Regions from separate parts of the Pseudodesulfovibrio cashew genome, predicted to be linked through region 3. Evidence: predicted binding sites of a transcription regulator. Region 3 holds the regulator's gene; each other region holds the start of a gene.
What was found. The regulator sigma-54, encoded in region 3, starts transcription at its own class of promoters, with help from an activator protein. The targets are predictions, from matches to a motif close to CTGGCACGGNNNNTGCTT.

Region 1: fliD (flagellar filament capping protein FliD) is a predicted target of sigma-54. The motif match lies at 4,244-4,261, and genes of this name have one in related genera.
Region 2: GM415_RS03555 (ammonium transporter) is a predicted target of sigma-54. The motif match lies at 1,467-1,484, and genes of this name have one in related genera.

Annotation. Positions count from the first base shown of each region.
Region 1 covers NZ_CP046400.1:2,648,819-2,654,363, forward strand. Annotated here, with positions in the region: gene GM415_RS11970 (glycosyltransferase family 4 protein) at 1-855, opposite strand, end outside; gene GM415_RS11975 (nicotinamide mononucleotide transporter) at 1,089-1,661, shown strand; gene fliS (flagellar export chaperone FliS) at 1,861-2,475, opposite strand; gene fliD (flagellar filament capping protein FliD) at 2,496-4,190, opposite strand; gene GM415_RS11990 (flagellin N-terminal helical domain-containing protein) at 4,354-5,241, opposite strand; gene GM415_RS11995 (CgeB family protein) at 5,514-5,545, opposite strand, start outside.
Region 2 covers NZ_CP046400.1:808,497-814,041, forward strand. Annotated here, with positions in the region: gene GM415_RS03550 (glycosyltransferase) at 1-1,200, shown strand, start outside; gene GM415_RS03555 (ammonium transporter) at 1,631-2,851, shown strand; gene GM415_RS03560 (P-II family nitrogen regulator) at 2,867-3,205, shown strand; gene topA (type I DNA topoisomerase) at 3,452-5,545, opposite strand, start outside.
Region 3 covers NZ_CP046400.1:3,004,596-3,010,140, forward strand. Annotated here, with positions in the region: gene GM415_RS13645 (KdsC family phosphatase) at 1-449, shown strand, start outside; gene lptC (LPS export ABC transporter periplasmic protein LptC) at 450-1,058, shown strand; gene lptA (lipopolysaccharide transport periplasmic protein LptA) at 1,078-1,923, shown strand; gene lptB (LPS export ABC transporter ATP-binding protein) at 1,924-2,649, shown strand; gene rpoN (RNA polymerase factor sigma-54) at 2,895-4,301, shown strand; gene hpf (ribosome hibernation-promoting factor, HPF/YfiA family) at 4,333-4,872, shown strand; gene GM415_RS13675 (PTS sugar transporter subunit IIA) at 4,875-5,324, shown strand; gene rapZ (RNase adapter RapZ) at 5,346-5,545, shown strand, end outside.

The DNA.
Region 1 (5,545 bases), 360 kb from region 3:
TTGCGCGTTGTCCCTGAGTCCCTCGCAGGGGTGGGTGACCACGGGCAGGCCGCAGGCCATGGCCTCGGCGATGACCAGACCGAAAGACTCCCCAGTGTCGTTGGCGTGGGCGAGCAGAGAGACGTTGTCAAGGAATTCAGCTACCTGGGCGTCGCTCCGCACCGGCTCATGGAACACCACCGCCTCTTCCAGGCCGTGGGTGCGGACAAAGTCGAAGGCTTCGGGGATGCCTCCTATGACATGGTAGCGGAATCCGGGGACGTCTCGCACCAATGCGGGCAGGATGTCGAGGGCCAATCTGGACCACTTGCCGGGGTCGGCGCGGGAGATGCGGCCTACGCAAGGGCTGGAGAAGTCCCGGTCCCGTTCTGCATGTTCCCTGAAGAAATCTGTGTCCACCGGGTTGTAAAGGTAGCCATAGCGCGGAGGTACGGCTTCAATGCCGTGCATCCTGGCGAACCGGTCCTGGCAGAATTTCGAGACGAACAGGGTAGTGTCGATGATCTCGGCTATCGGGCTGGGGTCGTGGCGTCCGAAGACGTTGGTCTCAAAGACAACGGGGACCCCGGCCAGTCTGACCGGCTTGAGCAGACCTGGCTCAGGCCAGCCCGCGCGGTGGATATGGACGATGTGCGGCTTGAAGGCGTCGAGCGTGCGGAGCAGGTCTCCGCCAACGTAGGTGTCTATGCCCAGGGCTCTGATCTGGGTCGCGCGTTCGCCGTCCACCGGGCTGTAGACTGCCGGAAGAAATCGGGATCTGTCCAGGTTGGCGACCAGGAGTTGCATGACCTTTTCCGTGCCTCCCAGGGACAGGGAGTTGGCCATGTGAAGTACGCGGATCAAAGACTGGGACATGGGCGGAAAGTGACACATGCCGGGGATGTTGTAAACTCGGCAGCTGGTTATGGTGTAGTATTGTCGGCAAAATAGGCGCAGGCAATCGCTGGTCGTTTTTCGGAGACCCTTAAATGATGATCGGGCACCGTTTCAGGGGGAACGATAGCAATGGATAATGGTTGGCTTTTGAATTATGGTTCCAACTTTCCTGACATAAAAAACGCTTACGGATATTTTATGGAGTATTTTACATGGAGCTGTTGCTGCAGATATGGGGCGGAGCGTGTTATCTGCTTAACAAGGTTTGCTTTTCCCGGGCTGAACGAAGCCTAACCCACGAGCAAAATCGCACTTGGCGGATCTGGTCTTGGTGCGTGTATCTCGCGGGGCTCCCGGCATGGGTCATCGTACTTGTTTCCGAGCACAATTGGATCGCGGCAACCGTTGAGTCGGGGGGAGCGCCCGCCATGACCATAGGCCTGGTCATCGCCTTGCGTGGGCATGGCAGAGAGCCGAAGTGGCTCGATTTTCTGGCACGTTATTCGGTCATCCTCGGCCTGGGGTTGAGTCTCTATGATTTTGGCGGCATTACAACCGTCAACCAGGTGCTGGAACTCTGTATCGCCGCAGGCTTTCTCATGGGAACGTATCTTATGGCAAAGGACAAGATCCACGGATACTTCTGGCTTATGCTTGGGAATGTAAGCTGCTCTGCCTTGATGGGCATCCAGCACTACTACATCCTCATGGTGCAGCAGTTGCTGTCGCTTTTCTTTGTCGTCGACGCGTATCGGACTCGGCGAAATGCCAGCCCGAGACAATAAAGGGTAGGATGCGTCAAGGGCTTGTCCGAGTTCTCCGAAGTATGGAGTTGAACGGCGGTTGTCAAAAATACCCCGGCATCCAGGCAAACTGTTTCAGCATGACAATACCCCCCTGATCTTGCGAGTGAACAGGGGGGTATAGTTGGCTTTTCGTTTTGACCGAGAGTTGTGGTAACTCTTTGAGATTCGGCCCTTCCGTCTACGAATTGTTATTGTTGTAGGCGTTGGCTGCGCGGAATTTGGCTGCATTGGCCGCCGTGCGAAGCTTGGGCGGTGCCTGCGGTTTGCCGGCTGCCGGTTGGGGCGGAACGGCCTTTTGCTTAGGATCTGCCTGGGGGTGTGCCGGTGTCGCCTGAGACTTGGCCTCCGCCGTTGGCAGGGTGGGCGGCGCTTGGGGCACGACGGGCCTGGCGGGCTTTGGTGCATTGACCGGCGGAGTCTTGCCGTCCGCAGTCGGCACGATCTGGGCGTAGGCCGAGTGGATGCCTTCAAGAATCTTGATCACATCGTCCACCAGCTTCTTGTCCAGGCGGATGTTCGCCTTGATCAGCTGTGAGGTGCAGAACATGTAAAGTTGGGCGAGCTTCGGTGTGATGTCTCCGCCCTTTTCCTTGTTCAGACTCTCGGACAACTCATGGATGATCGCCATGGCTTTGGATATGTATATGCCCTTCTTGGCGTAGTCCTTGTTGTCTATCTCCACCTTGGCGCGCTTGAGGAACTTGATTGCCGCCTCGTAAAGCATAAGCAACAGTTCTCCCTGGGTGGTGGTTTCCACCTGGGTGGCAAGATAGGCCCGTGCTGGGTTAGCCATTACGTCATCCTCCTAAATCGCTATGCAAGTTGGTTGAGGGCGGCCTCAAGCTGCCCTTGCTGCAGTTCGTATTGCCCGAGCAGGGAATCCAACCTGGCATACTTTTCCTTCATGGTTCGCTCCATCTTCTCGATTCGAGTTGTCTCGTAATCGATCTTTTTGTCGATGGAGTCCATGATATCCTTATAGTTGTTCTGCAGGACGGCGAGCGGTCCGCCTTCATAGGTGTACTCGTTGAACGGCTTGGTCAGGTCGGCCAGCTCGTCGATCATTTCCCCGACTTTGCCCTGCTTGATGGAAACCGTGCCGCTATAGGTGCCCGCTCCGGTGTTGTCCAGGCGTATGGCCATACCCAGGGCCGAGCCTGAAAGGCCGGTGATTTCCCATCCGGAGATCTTGGCTGCCTCGCCGTTGATGGTGGCACTGGTGATGCCGCTGCCGTCGCTGACAATCTGAATGTCATAGATGCCGGCCTCGGTGGTCCCGTCGACGATCGAGGTAAGGGTGAAGTCCGGAGACTGGCTTGCCAGCAGGTTGTTGGCAGAGAAAAGTTCGGCCACGCCTTCCGGGTCATCCGCCAGGGCTTCGTCGAAAATCTCCTCGTCAAGCTTGAGCAGGCCGTATGTCGTGGACCCTTCTTCGGCGTCGGTGAGAATGCCGAGTTGGGACAGGGCGGCGTACTTGTCTCCAGTCAGGTTGTCTTGATTCCAGTTGACAAAGCCCTTGCCGAGCTCAGCGGTGATGTTCTTGAGATTCTGGCCAACTATGTCCACGCCGTAGTTGCCGGTCAGGATGGACCCCTCTCCTTCCTCGTCCACCTCGGTGAGGGCCTGGATCTGCGCCCTGATGACGTTCACCTGGTCTATGAAGGTCCTGACGTTTTCCTTGATGCCCTCGGTGTCAGTAACCACATTGAGCTTGACGTTGGTGCCTGCCTCGGAATCGTTCAGGTTGAGAGTTATTCCCTCGATGACGTCGTCGATGACATTGGTGTCCCGCTCGATCCAACCGCTGTTGGAGGCTGGGAATCCGTTGACCCTGATCTGGGCGTTGACCGCGTTCTGGGTCTCGTCGAAGTCGGACGCGCCGAAGATCATGGAGCCGGCGTCGGAAATGTAGAGTTGGTTGTCGCTGCCCTGGTCCATGCCGTTGAGCTGGAGGTGGTATACCGACCCGTCGAAGATAGTCGAGGCCCGAATTTTATCACGTGAATCCGCGTGGTTGTTTATGATGTTGACGAATCCTGACAGAGTCGTCCCCGCGCTGATGTTACTCAGGGTGATTGTTTCGCCGGCATAGGAGAAGGTGAAGGATGTGGTGGACGAGGTGATGGCCGTATCCAGTGAGGATGCCCCCGAGGCGGTGATCAGAACGTCGTTGGTGGCGAGTTGGCCTACTTCTATGTTGTGGGAGGCTTCCTGGGCGTCGCTGGTGGCAGTGGCAGTGAGCAGGGTAGAGTCGGACGAGTTGACGGACTTGGCCATGAACTCGCGCATGGTGTCAAACCCCTCAAGAGTAGTCTTGAGGGAGAGCATCTGCGTGTTGAGCGCCTTGAACTGTTCGTTCTTGGTTTCCCAACTCGCCTTCCAGTTTTCCAGGCGGGTGACACGTGTCATCTCCGCATCGACGAGGCCGTCGATGAGCTGACTGAAGTCGGTGCCGTTTCCCAGCCCGGTGAAGTTGATTGCTCCTGAAGTGTACGTAGAATCTGCCATGGTGTTTCCCTGCGTGGAAGTTTTTTCCCCCTTACAATGGGTCGCTAGTAAACATGCAATCGCGGTGCCATGTTGACGACTTGTTTAACCTGTTGAAATCAAAGGCCGAGCCCCCATTCGGGAGCCCGGCCGAAGGTGCGCATTACTGCGTCTTTGATCACGACTAACCGATGAGGGACAGAGCCATCCTCGGCAGGGAGTTGGCCTGGGACAGCATGGAGACTGCGGCCTGGGTCATGATCTGGTTCCGGACGAACTCGGTCATCTCGGTGGCGACGTCGACGTCGGAGATACGGGACTCTGCAGCCTGGGTGTTCTCGGCCTGGATTTCCAGGACGGTAACGGTGTTTTCCAGCCTGTTCTGCAGGGCACCGAGGTTGGCGCGGATCTTATCCTTGGAGATGATCGCGTTGTTCAGAACATCCAGGGACTGCTGGGCCAGGGCCTGGGTGGAAATGGATGCACCCGCACCGGTTCCGGCACCAAGACCGACGCCGAGGGCGGAAGCGGTCGCACTGTTGATCTGGATGTAGTAGTAGTCTTCCGCGCAGTCGTTACCGGTACCGAAGTGGACCTTCAGCTTGCCGGTGGCCTTGAGGCCAGCACCGCTGTGCGTGGAAGAGGACAGGTTACCGTTGAGCAGGTAAAGTCCGTTGAAGTCGGTGGAGTTGGCGATACGGGTGATTTCCGAAGCCATGGCCTGATACTCGGAGTCGATGATCAGTCGCTGGTCGGAGTTGTAGGTACCCGTGGAGGCCTGCATTGCCAGTTCCTTCATACGGATCAGCTTTTCATCGATAACGCCCAGGGCGCCATCAGCCGTCTGGATGAGGGAGATGGCGTCGTTCGCGTTACGAATGCCCTGCTGCAGGGAGCTGATGTCTGCGCGCATCAATTCGCGGACGGCCAGGCCGGCCGCGTCGTCCGACGCCTGGGTGATGCGAAGACCCGAGGACAGGCGGCGGGTTGACGTTTCCAGATCCCCGTACGCGGAGCCCAGGTTCCGTGCGGCGTTCATAGCCATCAAGTTGTTGTTAATAACCAGAGCCATAATTTCCTCCTTGAAATTGTTTCGGCTTCCATGCCTGAGATTGGCTTCCCGAGATTGGGTTTACCGGGAAAATCTCTTAACTTGTGCCTACTTCATCGTCTGGAGGAGAGAAAACTTTAGGTCGGGTGAACGTTTTTTTATGTGCAAAAAAGAAATGTAGCCGGAATCCCTCCGTCAAGAGGAAGAAATTGCCCTTTGTTGGCTCGGTTTTGCTAAGAAAAGCTAAAGATTGTGGATAAGAGACAGGTCGTCGCCAACGGCATGAAAACGGATCAGCCGAAGGTCTTTCGCATGATTTCCAGCA
Region 2 (5,545 bases), 1.7 Mb from region 3:
TCCAGCGAGCGCAAGTTCTCCCAGACCTGCCTCTCCCGTTTCCGCAGGAAGCGGGAAAACCGGGAGGCGCGCGGGCTCAAGATCGCCCACTTCACCGACACCTTCGACGAGATCAACGGCGTGGCCCGGACCATCCGCCAGCAGTTAAAGATGGTCGCCCGTCACGGCAAGGACATGACCGTCATCACCTGCGGGGCCAAGGCCGACGTGCCCGGCTCGGTGAGCTTCGCCCCGGTGGGGCGGTTCACCATCCCGGAGTACCCGGAAATAGCCCTGGCCTACCCCCCGTTCCTGGAGATGCTCACCCACTGCTTTGAGCAGGAGTACGACTGCATTCTGGCCGCCACGCCCGGGCCCGTCGGCCTGGCCGCCCTGGCCATCTCACGGATTCTCAAGCTCCCCTTCCACGGCACCTACCACACGGCCTTCCCCGAGTACGTGGGCGCGTTCACCGAGGACGCGACCCTGGAGGACGGCTGCTGGCGCTACATGAGCTGGTTCTACGACCAGATGCAGGTCATCTACGCGCCCAGCGAGTCCACCAAATTCGAGCTGGCGGACAAGGGCATCGACCCGGAAAAGATCGTCACCTATCCGCGCGGGGTGGACACCGTCCGCTTCCACCCGGACAAGCGCAACGGCTTCTATCACAAATACTCCATCCAATCGCGCACCAAGCTCCTCTACGTGGGCCGCGTGTCGGTGGAGAAGGGGCTGGACGTGCTCACCGAGGCCTTCGTCAAGGCCGCGAAGATGCGCGACGCCCTCCAACTCGTGGTGGTGGGCGACGGGCCGTACCTCAAGGAAATGCAGCGCCGCCTCAAAGGGCTGCCAGCCACCTTCACCGGCGTGCTCAAGGGCGAATCCCTGGCCCAGGCCTATGCCAGCGCCGACCTCTTCGTCTTTCCCTCGGCCACGGACACCTTCGGCAACGTGGTTCTGGAGGCCCAGGCCTCGGGCCTGCCGGTCATCGTCACGGACAAGGGCGGTCCCTGCGAGAACGTGCTGCCCAACGAGACCGGCCTGATCTTCCCCGCCGGAGACGCCGACGCTCTGGTCCGGGCCATGGTCCACCTGCTCGATACGCCCGAGCGCATCGAGTACATGGGCAAGCGCGCCAGGAAGCACGTGGAGAACCGGACCTTCGACGCCACCTTTCTGAGAACCTGGGAAATCTTCGGCAGCCACGTGGCCGCATAGGCTCGCGGCCTGCTGCCGGGACCATCCTCCTCTCCCGGTCCCATCCGAAGGACGGGTACGGCCATGCCCGTCCTTCGGCATTTTTCCCCCACGCCGGGGGCTCTCCCTGCCAGGGAGAGTCCTTGGCACCGGCTTTTCGCCCCGCCTGAAATGCATTACACATATTTGTCATTGCCATTTTCTGAATTGGCAACATTTCTGTCTAATCTACAGCCTGCCGACGCCCCACACCTCCGGAACATACCGACATAAGGCCAACAAACCCGCTGGCACCCTTATTGCTTTGTAACAAGCTCACATTGGGTATTTTTATGCCAAAATTGTAAAGTCTTGTTCCGAGCCGGAACTGGGAACGGGCTTATTGGAAAGGCCGCGCCGGGCGGTCTCCTTTGGTGTAATCTTTTTACTTTCGTTTCCTTGGAGGGTTGGAATGATTCAAAGCGGCGATACCGCCTTCATCCTCGTGTCCGCGGCGCTCGTGCTGCTGATGACCCCCGCGCTGGCGCTGTTCTACGCGGGCATGGTCCGCAGCAAGAACGTGCTCGGGACCATCATGCAGTCCATCATCATGATCTCGCTCATCACGCTCGAATGGATTTACCTAGGCTATTCCCTGAGCTTCGGCCCGGACGTGGCAGGCGTCATCGGGGGCCTGAACCACCTGGCCCTATCCGGCGTCACCGCCGCGCCCAGCCCGGATTACGCTCCCACAATCCCGCACCTCGTCTTCATGATCTACCAGTGCATGTTCGCGGTGATCACCCCCGCGCTGATCACCGGCGCGTTCGCCGAACGGGTGCGCTTTCTGCCGTTCATCTGCTTTTCCGTGCTCTGGTCAGTGCTCGTATACAACCCGGTCTGCCACTGGATATGGGGCGGCGGGTTTCTCGGGGCCATGGGCGTGCTCGACTTCGCGGGCGGCCTGGTCGTCCACCTGACCTGCGGCGTGGCCGCCCTGGTGGCCTGCATCGTCATCGGCCCGCGCAAGGGATTCGGCAAGCGCCAGTTCATTCCGCACAACCTGCCCATGACCGTCATCGGCACGGGCCTGCTCTGGTTCGGCTGGTTCGGCTTCAATGGCGGTTCGGCACTGGCCGCTGACGGCATCGCGGCCACGGCCTTCGTCTCAACCCACATAGCGGGCATGACGGGCATGCTCACCTGGACCCTGGTCGAATGGTACCACGTGGGCAAACCCACCACCCTGGGCGCATGCTCCGGGGCCATCGCGGGTCTGGCCACCATCACCCCGGCAGCCGGGTTCGTCAGCCCCAACTCCGCCGTGCTCATCGGCCTCATGGGCGGCCTGATCTGCTACACCGCCGTGCTGGCCAAGAACCGGTTCGGCTACGACGACTCCCTGGACGTGGTCGGCATCCACGGCGTGGGCGGCCTGGTGGGCACCATCGCCCTGGGCCTGCTCGCCTCCACCGCGGTTAATCCCGGCGGAGCGGACGGCCTCTTCTTCGGCAACGCCTCCTTCTTCCTGTCCCAGCTCACCGGCATCGGCGTGGTGGGCGGATACACCCTGGTCGTCTCCTGGGTCCTGCTCAAGGGGATCAACGCCTTCTCGCCCCTGCGCATGGAGGAGAACGACGAGGAAATCGGGATGGACACCTCGGAACACAGTGAAACCGCCTACCAGGCATAGTTAAGGAAGAATGCAATGAAAAAGCTGGAAATCATCACCCGCAACCACAAGCTGGACGACGTCAAGGAGGCCCTGACCGGCCTCGGCATCAAGGGCATGACCGTCACCGAGGTCAAAGGCTTTGGCCGCCAGGGGGGCCACAAGGAGGTCTACCGGGGCGCCGAATACCAGGTGGACTTCGTGCCCAAGATCAAGATCGAGACTGTCGTGGAGGAAGGAATCGTCCCGCAGGCAGTGGAGGCCGTGTCCAAGGCGGCCCGCACCGGCAAGGTCGGCGACGGCAAGATCTTCATCTCGCCCGTGGACGACGTGGTCCGCATCCGCACCGGCGAATCCGGCCCGGACGCGGTCTAGAAGATTAGTCGCATCATTCGCACCGAAGGCGCGAGAGAGGGGATGCAAGGGGCTCACCCCCTTGCCCGCCGGGGGCGACAAATCCGCAGGACAGCGGATTTGGACGTGGCGAATCAAATCACCCGAAAATCGCCGCCGTAAGGCGGCTTCAACTCCTGATCTCAGACTCCACAAGCAACAAGACAGACGAAAAAGGGCCTGCCGCAAATCGCGGCAGGCCCTTTTCACATACGTTTGGTGAACCGGCTATTCCTTTTCCCCTTCCTGGCCTGCGGGCTCGTCGATGTCCCGCGTATAACCGCAGCCTTTCTTGGGACAGGCGATGTGCTCGCCCTTGTCCTTGGTGGTCTTGCGGGTCAGGATGGGATGGCCGCACTTGGGGCACGGCTCGTTGATGGGCCAGTTCCAGACCGCGTAGTCGCACTTGGGGTAGGTGGAGCAGGAATAGAAGAGCTTTCCCCGGCGTGAGGACTTTTCCACCAGCTCGCCTTCACAGCCCTCACGCGGGCAGGGAACGCCCGTGGAGAACGGCGCGGCATAGGTGCAGTCCGGGTAGTTGGAGCAGGCGATGAATCGGGAGCCGGTGCGCGCCTTCTTGAGCAGCAGCTCGCCGCCGCACTCGGGGCAGGTGCCGACCACCTTGGGCTTTTCCGACTCGACGACCTTGATCTTGCCGTCCTCGTCGCGCTCGAAATTGACGATGTTCTTGCAGTCCGGGTAGCCGGTGCAGCCCAGGAACTCGCCGCGGCGGGACTGCTTGATGGCCATGGGCCGTCCGCACTTCTCGCACTTGACGCCGGTGTCCTCGGGCTTTTCCCGCTCCACGATCTGGATGTTGCCTTCCTCGTCGCGGGTGAAGTTCTTGATGGTCCGACAGGTGGGGAAGCCGGTGCAACCCAGGAACTCGCCTGTCCGGCCGAACTTGATGGCCATGGGCTTGCCGCAGTTCTCGCACTTGATGTCCGTGACCTGCTGGGAGCGCCCCATCTCGGTGCGCGCCTTGTCCAGGGTGGGATAGAAGTCGCCGCCGAAATCCTTGAGCAGCTTGACCCAGTCCTGCTTGCCCGCGGCCACGTCATCCAGCAGGTTCTCCATCTGGGCGGTGAAGCCCACGTCCATGAGCGCCTGAAAATGTTCGGAAAGCTGGTCCGAGACCGTGAACCCGAGCTCGGTGGGCACGAACCTCTTCTCCTCCTGACGCGCGTACTCGCGGTCCAGGAGGGTGGAGATGATGGCCGCGTAGGTGGACGGCCGCCCGATGCCGAGCTCCTCCAGGGTCTTGACCAGCGAGGCTTCCGAGTAACGCGGCGGCGGCTGGGTGAACTTCTGTTCCTTTTTCAGCTCGTTGAGCTTCAGGACGTCGCCCTCGTCCAGCTTGGGCAATTCGGTGTCGCCCTCGGAGCCGGCCTTGTCCATGGCGGCCAGAAAGCCGGGGAAGAGCAGCCGCTCGCCCTTGGCGCGCCACAGGGTCCGCGGGGCCGAGACCAGGACCGTGGTGTCCCAGAAGGTGGCCACGGCCATCTGCGAGGCCACGAAGCGCTGCCAGATGAGCCGATAGAGCCGGTACTGTTCGCCGGGGAGGTACTGCTTGACGTCTTCGGGCACGATGGTCACGTCGACCGGACGGATGGCTTCGTGCGCGTCCTGTGCGCCGCCCTTGGATTTGAAATTGCGGGTCTTCGGCGGGTAGTAGTCAGCGCCGAACCGGTCGAGGATGAGTTCCTTGGCCGCGTCCTGCGCGTCCTTGGCCACGCGCACGGAGTCGGTACGCATGTAGGTAATCAGCGCGGTGGTGCCCCGGGCTCCCAGCTCAACACCTTCGTAAAGGCGCTGGGCAATGGACATGGTCCGCTTGGCCGAGTAGCCCATGCGGCGGTTGGCGTCCTGCTGGAGTGTGGAGGTGATATACGGCGGCAGGGGCGAGCGCTTGCGCTGCTTCTCCTGCACGGAGTCCACCTTGAACTCGCCGTTCTCCAGGGCTTCCTGCAGGGCTTCGGCCTCGGACTGGGTGCCAACGTGGTTGACGCCGGGCTTGACCGCCTTGTCCTCCAGCTTGTGCAGGTCCATCCAGAAGGGCGGCGGGTTCTTGCCCTCCAGGAGCACCTTGAACGGCCAGTATTCGTCGGCCTTGAAGGCGCGGCGTTCCTTTTCGCGCTCCACCAGGATCTTGAGCGCCACGGACTGGACGCGCCCGGCGGAGATGCCGCGCTTCACGTTCTTCCAGAGGATGGGGGAAATCTTGTAGCCCACCAGGCGGTCCAGGATGCGGCGCGCCTGCTGGGAGTCGAACAGGTTCTCGTTGAGGTCCTGGGCGTGTTCCAGGGCTTCCTTCACGGCGCG
Region 3 (5,545 bases):
GCCTGTATTTCGGCGACGACGGCTTGATCATGAAGCGGTTCAACGTCCAGGACGGTTTCGGCATCAAGCTGGCCCAGTCGGCCGGGTTGCATATCGGAGTTATCACCGGTCTGAACCAGAAGCCGGTTGAGCGGCGGGTGAGTGAGCTTGGCATCACGCTCTATTCGCCCGGCCATCACCACAAGGTCGCGCCGTTTCTGGCTATGTGCGAATCATTGGGTATCCAACCGGAACAGGCCGCGTTCATGGGCGATGACTGGATCGATCTCGGCGTCATGTCCAAGGCGGGCCTGGCGTTGTCCGTTCCCAACGGGTTGCCCGAAGTCATTGAAGCAGCAGACTGGGTTTCGGCTCGCAAGGGTGGTGAAGGAGCCGTGCGCGAGGCCATCGGCTTCATTCTTGAAGCGCAGGGATTGCTGGAAGACGCCAAAAAACAATGGGTTGAATAGATGAGAAAGCGTCCGGCGCTCTCCATTCTGATCATCTTTGCCGTGGGTATGACCATCGGCATCGCGGTCAAGACCTATTTTTTCAGTGATCCGCTGGTGATGGAACAACCGGCTCCGTCCACTGCCGACATGAGCCGTGAGGAGTTGCTCAACCAGGCGGACATCGTCGCTGAAGACATTGAACTGGTCCAGGGGAAGCAGGGGGCCATGACATGGAAACTCCTTGCCAAGACCGCAAAATACAACCAAAAGAGAAAGTTGATCGGCGTGACGCGCCCCCAACTCACCGCTTATTTCGGCGAAGACCGCAAGGAGGTCTACGTCAAGGCGGACCGGGGTGAGGTGGACCAGTCTAACGATAACCTGACGCTCTACGACAACATCACCGGGCGGTTCGGGGACATGGAATTGGTTGCCCAGTATCTGGATTACGTGGGAGCTATCAAGAAGGTTTACCTCAAGGGCGGCGTGACGGTGCGACGGCCCGACATGACGTTGACGGCCACTGCCGTAGAGATCGACCTTGTCAGCCGGGAATTGACGGCGGCAGGCGACGTCAAGGCGCTCATGGCCCCCGGCGGAATGCGGGATCTGCCATTCAACCAGTAGACAAAGGAGCGGGACTCCGATGAAAAAGATATATGCCATGGCGCTGACATTGCTATGCGGCCTGTTTGTCACCGGTGCGGCTCTCGCCGCCGACTGGGGAGAGATTCGCGTCGCCAAAAGCAACTTGAATGTGCGGGAGGGGCGTTCTCCCAAGACGGAGCACGTCCTCACCCTCGCCAAGGGGCAACGGGTCAAGGTCGACTTTCTCAAGGAGGGCTGGGTGGCTGTTTTCAATCTAAACGAACCCACCCGTGACGAATCCCGCGCCATCGGTTACGCCAACGACAAGTATCTCGAACGGGTAGAAGCGGCGCCTCAGGCTGCACCCAAAAGCGAGGAAAAGCCGGTCGTGGCGGAAGCCGAGGGAGAGGGTGAGGTTGTGGCAAACGTGGCCTCCGCACCGCCTTCGGCTACGGAAAACCTCGGCGTGGATTCCAATCGCATCCCGGTGAAGATATCTGCGGACAGGATGGTCTACGACGAGAGCGGAAAAGTGGTTTCCTTCGTGGGGAACGTGGTGGCGGAACACGGCGGCCTGACCCTTTGGGCAGATAAGCTCTCCGCCTATCTGTCGTCCAGCACCGGCAAGAAGTTTTCCGCAGACTCCATCGACCGCATCGTGGCCGACGGGAACGTCCGGGCCAAGAAGGGCAAGTCCGAGGGTGAGGCTGGTCGCGTGACCTATTTTGTTGCCAAGCAGATCCTCAAGATGGAGCAAAACCCCAAACTTCAGGACGGTCCCAACAGCCTGACCGGCGACGTCATCAATTTTTACGTTCGTGAGAACCGCAGCGAAGTGATCGGCGGCAACGGACAGCGCGTCAAGGCCATCTTCATGGCGCCGAGCAAGCTCAAGGTGCAATAGATGCAGTCAGGACTGGTCGCCACCAATCTCTCCAAGCGCTACGGCCAGAAAGAGGTCGTGCACGGCATTAATCTCGAATTGCACCCCAAGGAGGTCGTCGGGTTGCTTGGTCCCAACGGAGCGGGCAAGACCACGACGTTTTACATGCTTGTGGGCATCGTCAAGCCCAACACCGGCCAGGTGGTCCTCAGCGGCACCCAGCTTACGGAGAAGCCGCTGCACGAGCGGGCGCGCATGGGGGTAAGCTATCTGCCGCAGGAGAGCTCCATCTTCAAGAAGCTCTCGGTCCGGCAGAATCTGGAGATCATTCTCGAGCAGACGTCCCTCAATACCGCGGCCCAGAAGCGCCGGGCCGAGGAACTCATGGAGATGTTCACCATTACCAAGCTGGCGGACCAGGCGGCAATGTTCCTCTCGGGCGGAGAGCGCCGCAGACTGGAAATCGCCAGGGCTTTGATAATGGACCCTCAGTTCATTCTCCTGGACGAACCTTTTGCCGGGATTGATCCCATCGCCGTCATCGATATTCAGGAGATCATTTCCGTGCTCAAATCCATGGGCATCGGCATTCTTATTTCCGACCACAACGTTCGGGAAACACTCAATATTTGTGACCGTGCGTATCTTGTGTACGAGGGGACCGTCATCCTTGAGGGGACGCCTGCAGAGATCGTGCAGGATAGCCGCGCTCGTCAGATCTATCTTGGCGAAGACTTCCGCCTGTAACGCCTTTTCGGCACCTTTTTTACCTTTGGTGATTTACACCGTCATGAAAGGTTGGTACAATTCTTTCATGTGCCATATCTTCCACTTTTAATTCAATACTCACAACGAGTTAGCAGGATGTTCTTGCAACATTCCTCTCAATGTGGCATAGTTTATCTCAAGAAATCCAACTTCAATGATGGAAAAAGTATTTTGCAGATAGAATTGTATATATGCGCGTTTGCCGCGGATGAGGCCTGATAACTATGGGCCTTGAACTCAGGCAACAACTCAAGCTTTCTCAGCAGCTGGTCATGACGCCCCAGTTGCAGCAGGCCATCAAACTGCTGCAGCTTTCCCGTCTTGAGCTTCTGGAAACGGTGCAGCAGGAACTCATGGAGAATCCATTTCTCGATGAGACCGAGACCGAGACCGAGATTCGGGAGAAGGAAACCCTGACCGAATCCCAGGCCGAGGAAGAGCTTGTACGCACAGCCGACTGGGAAAATTACCTGGGCGAGTTCTCCAGTACCTCCAAGCAGGCCATGGCTCGTGACTCCGAGGTGCCGGAAGAGGGGCTTTCCTTTGAGGCTCGGCTGGCATCCAAGCCCTCACTTGAAGGGCATCTCAACTGGCAGATGCGGCTTTCCAATTTTACCGAACGGGAAGTGGCCATCGGTGAAACCGTTATCGGCAATGTGGACCACAACGGGTACCTCCAGGCCTCCAACGAAGAGATCATGTCCATGGTTTCGGCCACTGAGGAGGAGATCGATTCCGTGATCGAGCGGATCAAGCGTCTCGATCCCGTTGGTGTGGGCGCGCGTACTCCTCAGGAGTGTCTGCTCGTCCAGATGGAGGTACTCGGTTACGATGACCCCATTCTCGAGTCGCTGGTCAGGGATCACCTTGAGGACCTGGAAAAGAACCGTTACAAGCCCCTGGCGCGAAAGTTCAAGATTTCCATGGAAGAACTCAAGGAATACCTTGATCTCCTCCAGACCTTGGATCCCATGCCGGGCACCAATTTTTCTTCCACCGAGCCGCATTACGTCAGCCCTGACGTCTTCGTCTACAAGTACGGCGACGAGTTCGTGATCATTCTCAACGAGGATGGTCTGCCTCGCTTGCAGATGAATTCTTTTTACATGGATTCCATGAAAGGCGCCAAAGACAAGGAAAAGGACTATTTTCAGGAAAAGATGCGTTCTGCCGCATGGTTGATGAAAAGTCTGTACCAACGCCAAAGAACCTTGTATAAAGTAGTTGAGAGTATTGTCCGTTTTCAACGGGAGTTCTTTGAAGAGGGCGTAACCAAGCTCAGACCATTGATACTTAAGGAGGTTGCCGAAGATATCGAGATGCACGAGTCCACGGTGAGCCGCATTACCACAAGCAAGTATGTGTCCACGCCGCACGGTATTTTCGAGTTGAAGTTCTTCTTCAACAGTGCGCTGGATTTGAATGACGGTTCCCAGGTGGGTTCGGAAAGCGTCAAGGCGCTCATCAAGCAGATGATCGCCGAGGAAGATGCGAAGAAACCACTGAGCGATGAAAAAATCGGCGAGATACTGAAGGAGAAGCTGGATGTTAACATCGCCCGGCGCACCGTCGCCAAGTATCGTTCTGCAATGGGTATCGCCTCATCTTCAAAGCGCAAGCAATACTTCTGATCTTGTTGGACTTATAACCAGGAGGTAGAGTATGAACATAAGCTTCACTTTCAAGAACTTCGACCCGTCTGATCATCTCAAGGGTTATGCGCAGAAGCGTTTTGAAAAGGTGGCCAAGTTCGTTTCCGACTCCGAGGCCGATCTTCAGGTGAACCTGCTGGTCGACAAGTTCCGCCATAAGGCAGATGTCATTCTCAACGCGGACGCAATCCATATATCGGCATATGAAGACTCCGAAGACATGTATTCCACCATCGACATGGTGCTCGACAAGCTCGAGGCGCAACTGCGAAGGATGCGCGAAAAGATGAAGGATCGCCCCCGGCAGGCGCGGGGCAACAAGGTGATGATGAACTTCCTCTCTTTCGAGGAGACAGCCGGCGTTTCCGGCCCGACCATTGTGGGCACCGACTCTTACGAGGCCAAGCCCATGTCCGTGGACGAGGCGGCGGAACAGCTCAATTCACTCGATAATGAATTCCTCGTTTTCCTCAATGCGGAGACCGAGGGTGTCAACGTAATCTATAAGCGGAAGAACGGCGACTACGGCCTGATCGATCCTGGACACTAATTATGAAACTCGGTGACTACCTGGTGAAGGATCTCATCCTTCCCAACCTCACCTCCGATTCCAAGTCGGGGGTACTGATGGAACTCATAGCCCCTGTGGGCAAAACCGAACCCGAAGTGGACACGGACCATGCGGTCCGTGTCCTTCTTGATCGGGAGCGGCTCGGTACGACCGGCATCGGCGACGGCATCGCCATCCCCCACGGCAAATTGGAAAACCTCGAGAAGGTCATCGTGGTGGCGGGCCGGAGTCCCGAGGGCGTCGACTTCGAGGCCCTGGACCACAGGCCGTGTTTCATCTTCTTTCTTGTTTTGGCCCCGGAACAGATGGCCGGGCTTCATCTGCGCATTCTGGCGCAGATTTCCCGTGTGCTCAAAGATGAGGCCTTCCGCAAGCGTTTTCTGGAAGCCGAAGGGCGGGACGAGTTGTGGAACCTGCTTCAGGACGTTTAATCCGATGAAGGAAGCGATCTGTTGAGTTCTGCACGCAATTTCCCCGTTGTTGTGGTTACCGGTCTTTCCGGTTCCGGAAAAAGTACCGCCCTCAAGGTCTTTGAGGATCTCGGTTTCTTTTGCATCGACGGCTTGCCGGCTGGTATGGCCGCCAAAATTGCTGAGCTTATTTTCAATCAGGATTCCAAATATCGTGGGCTCGTCCTGGGCATGGACATGCG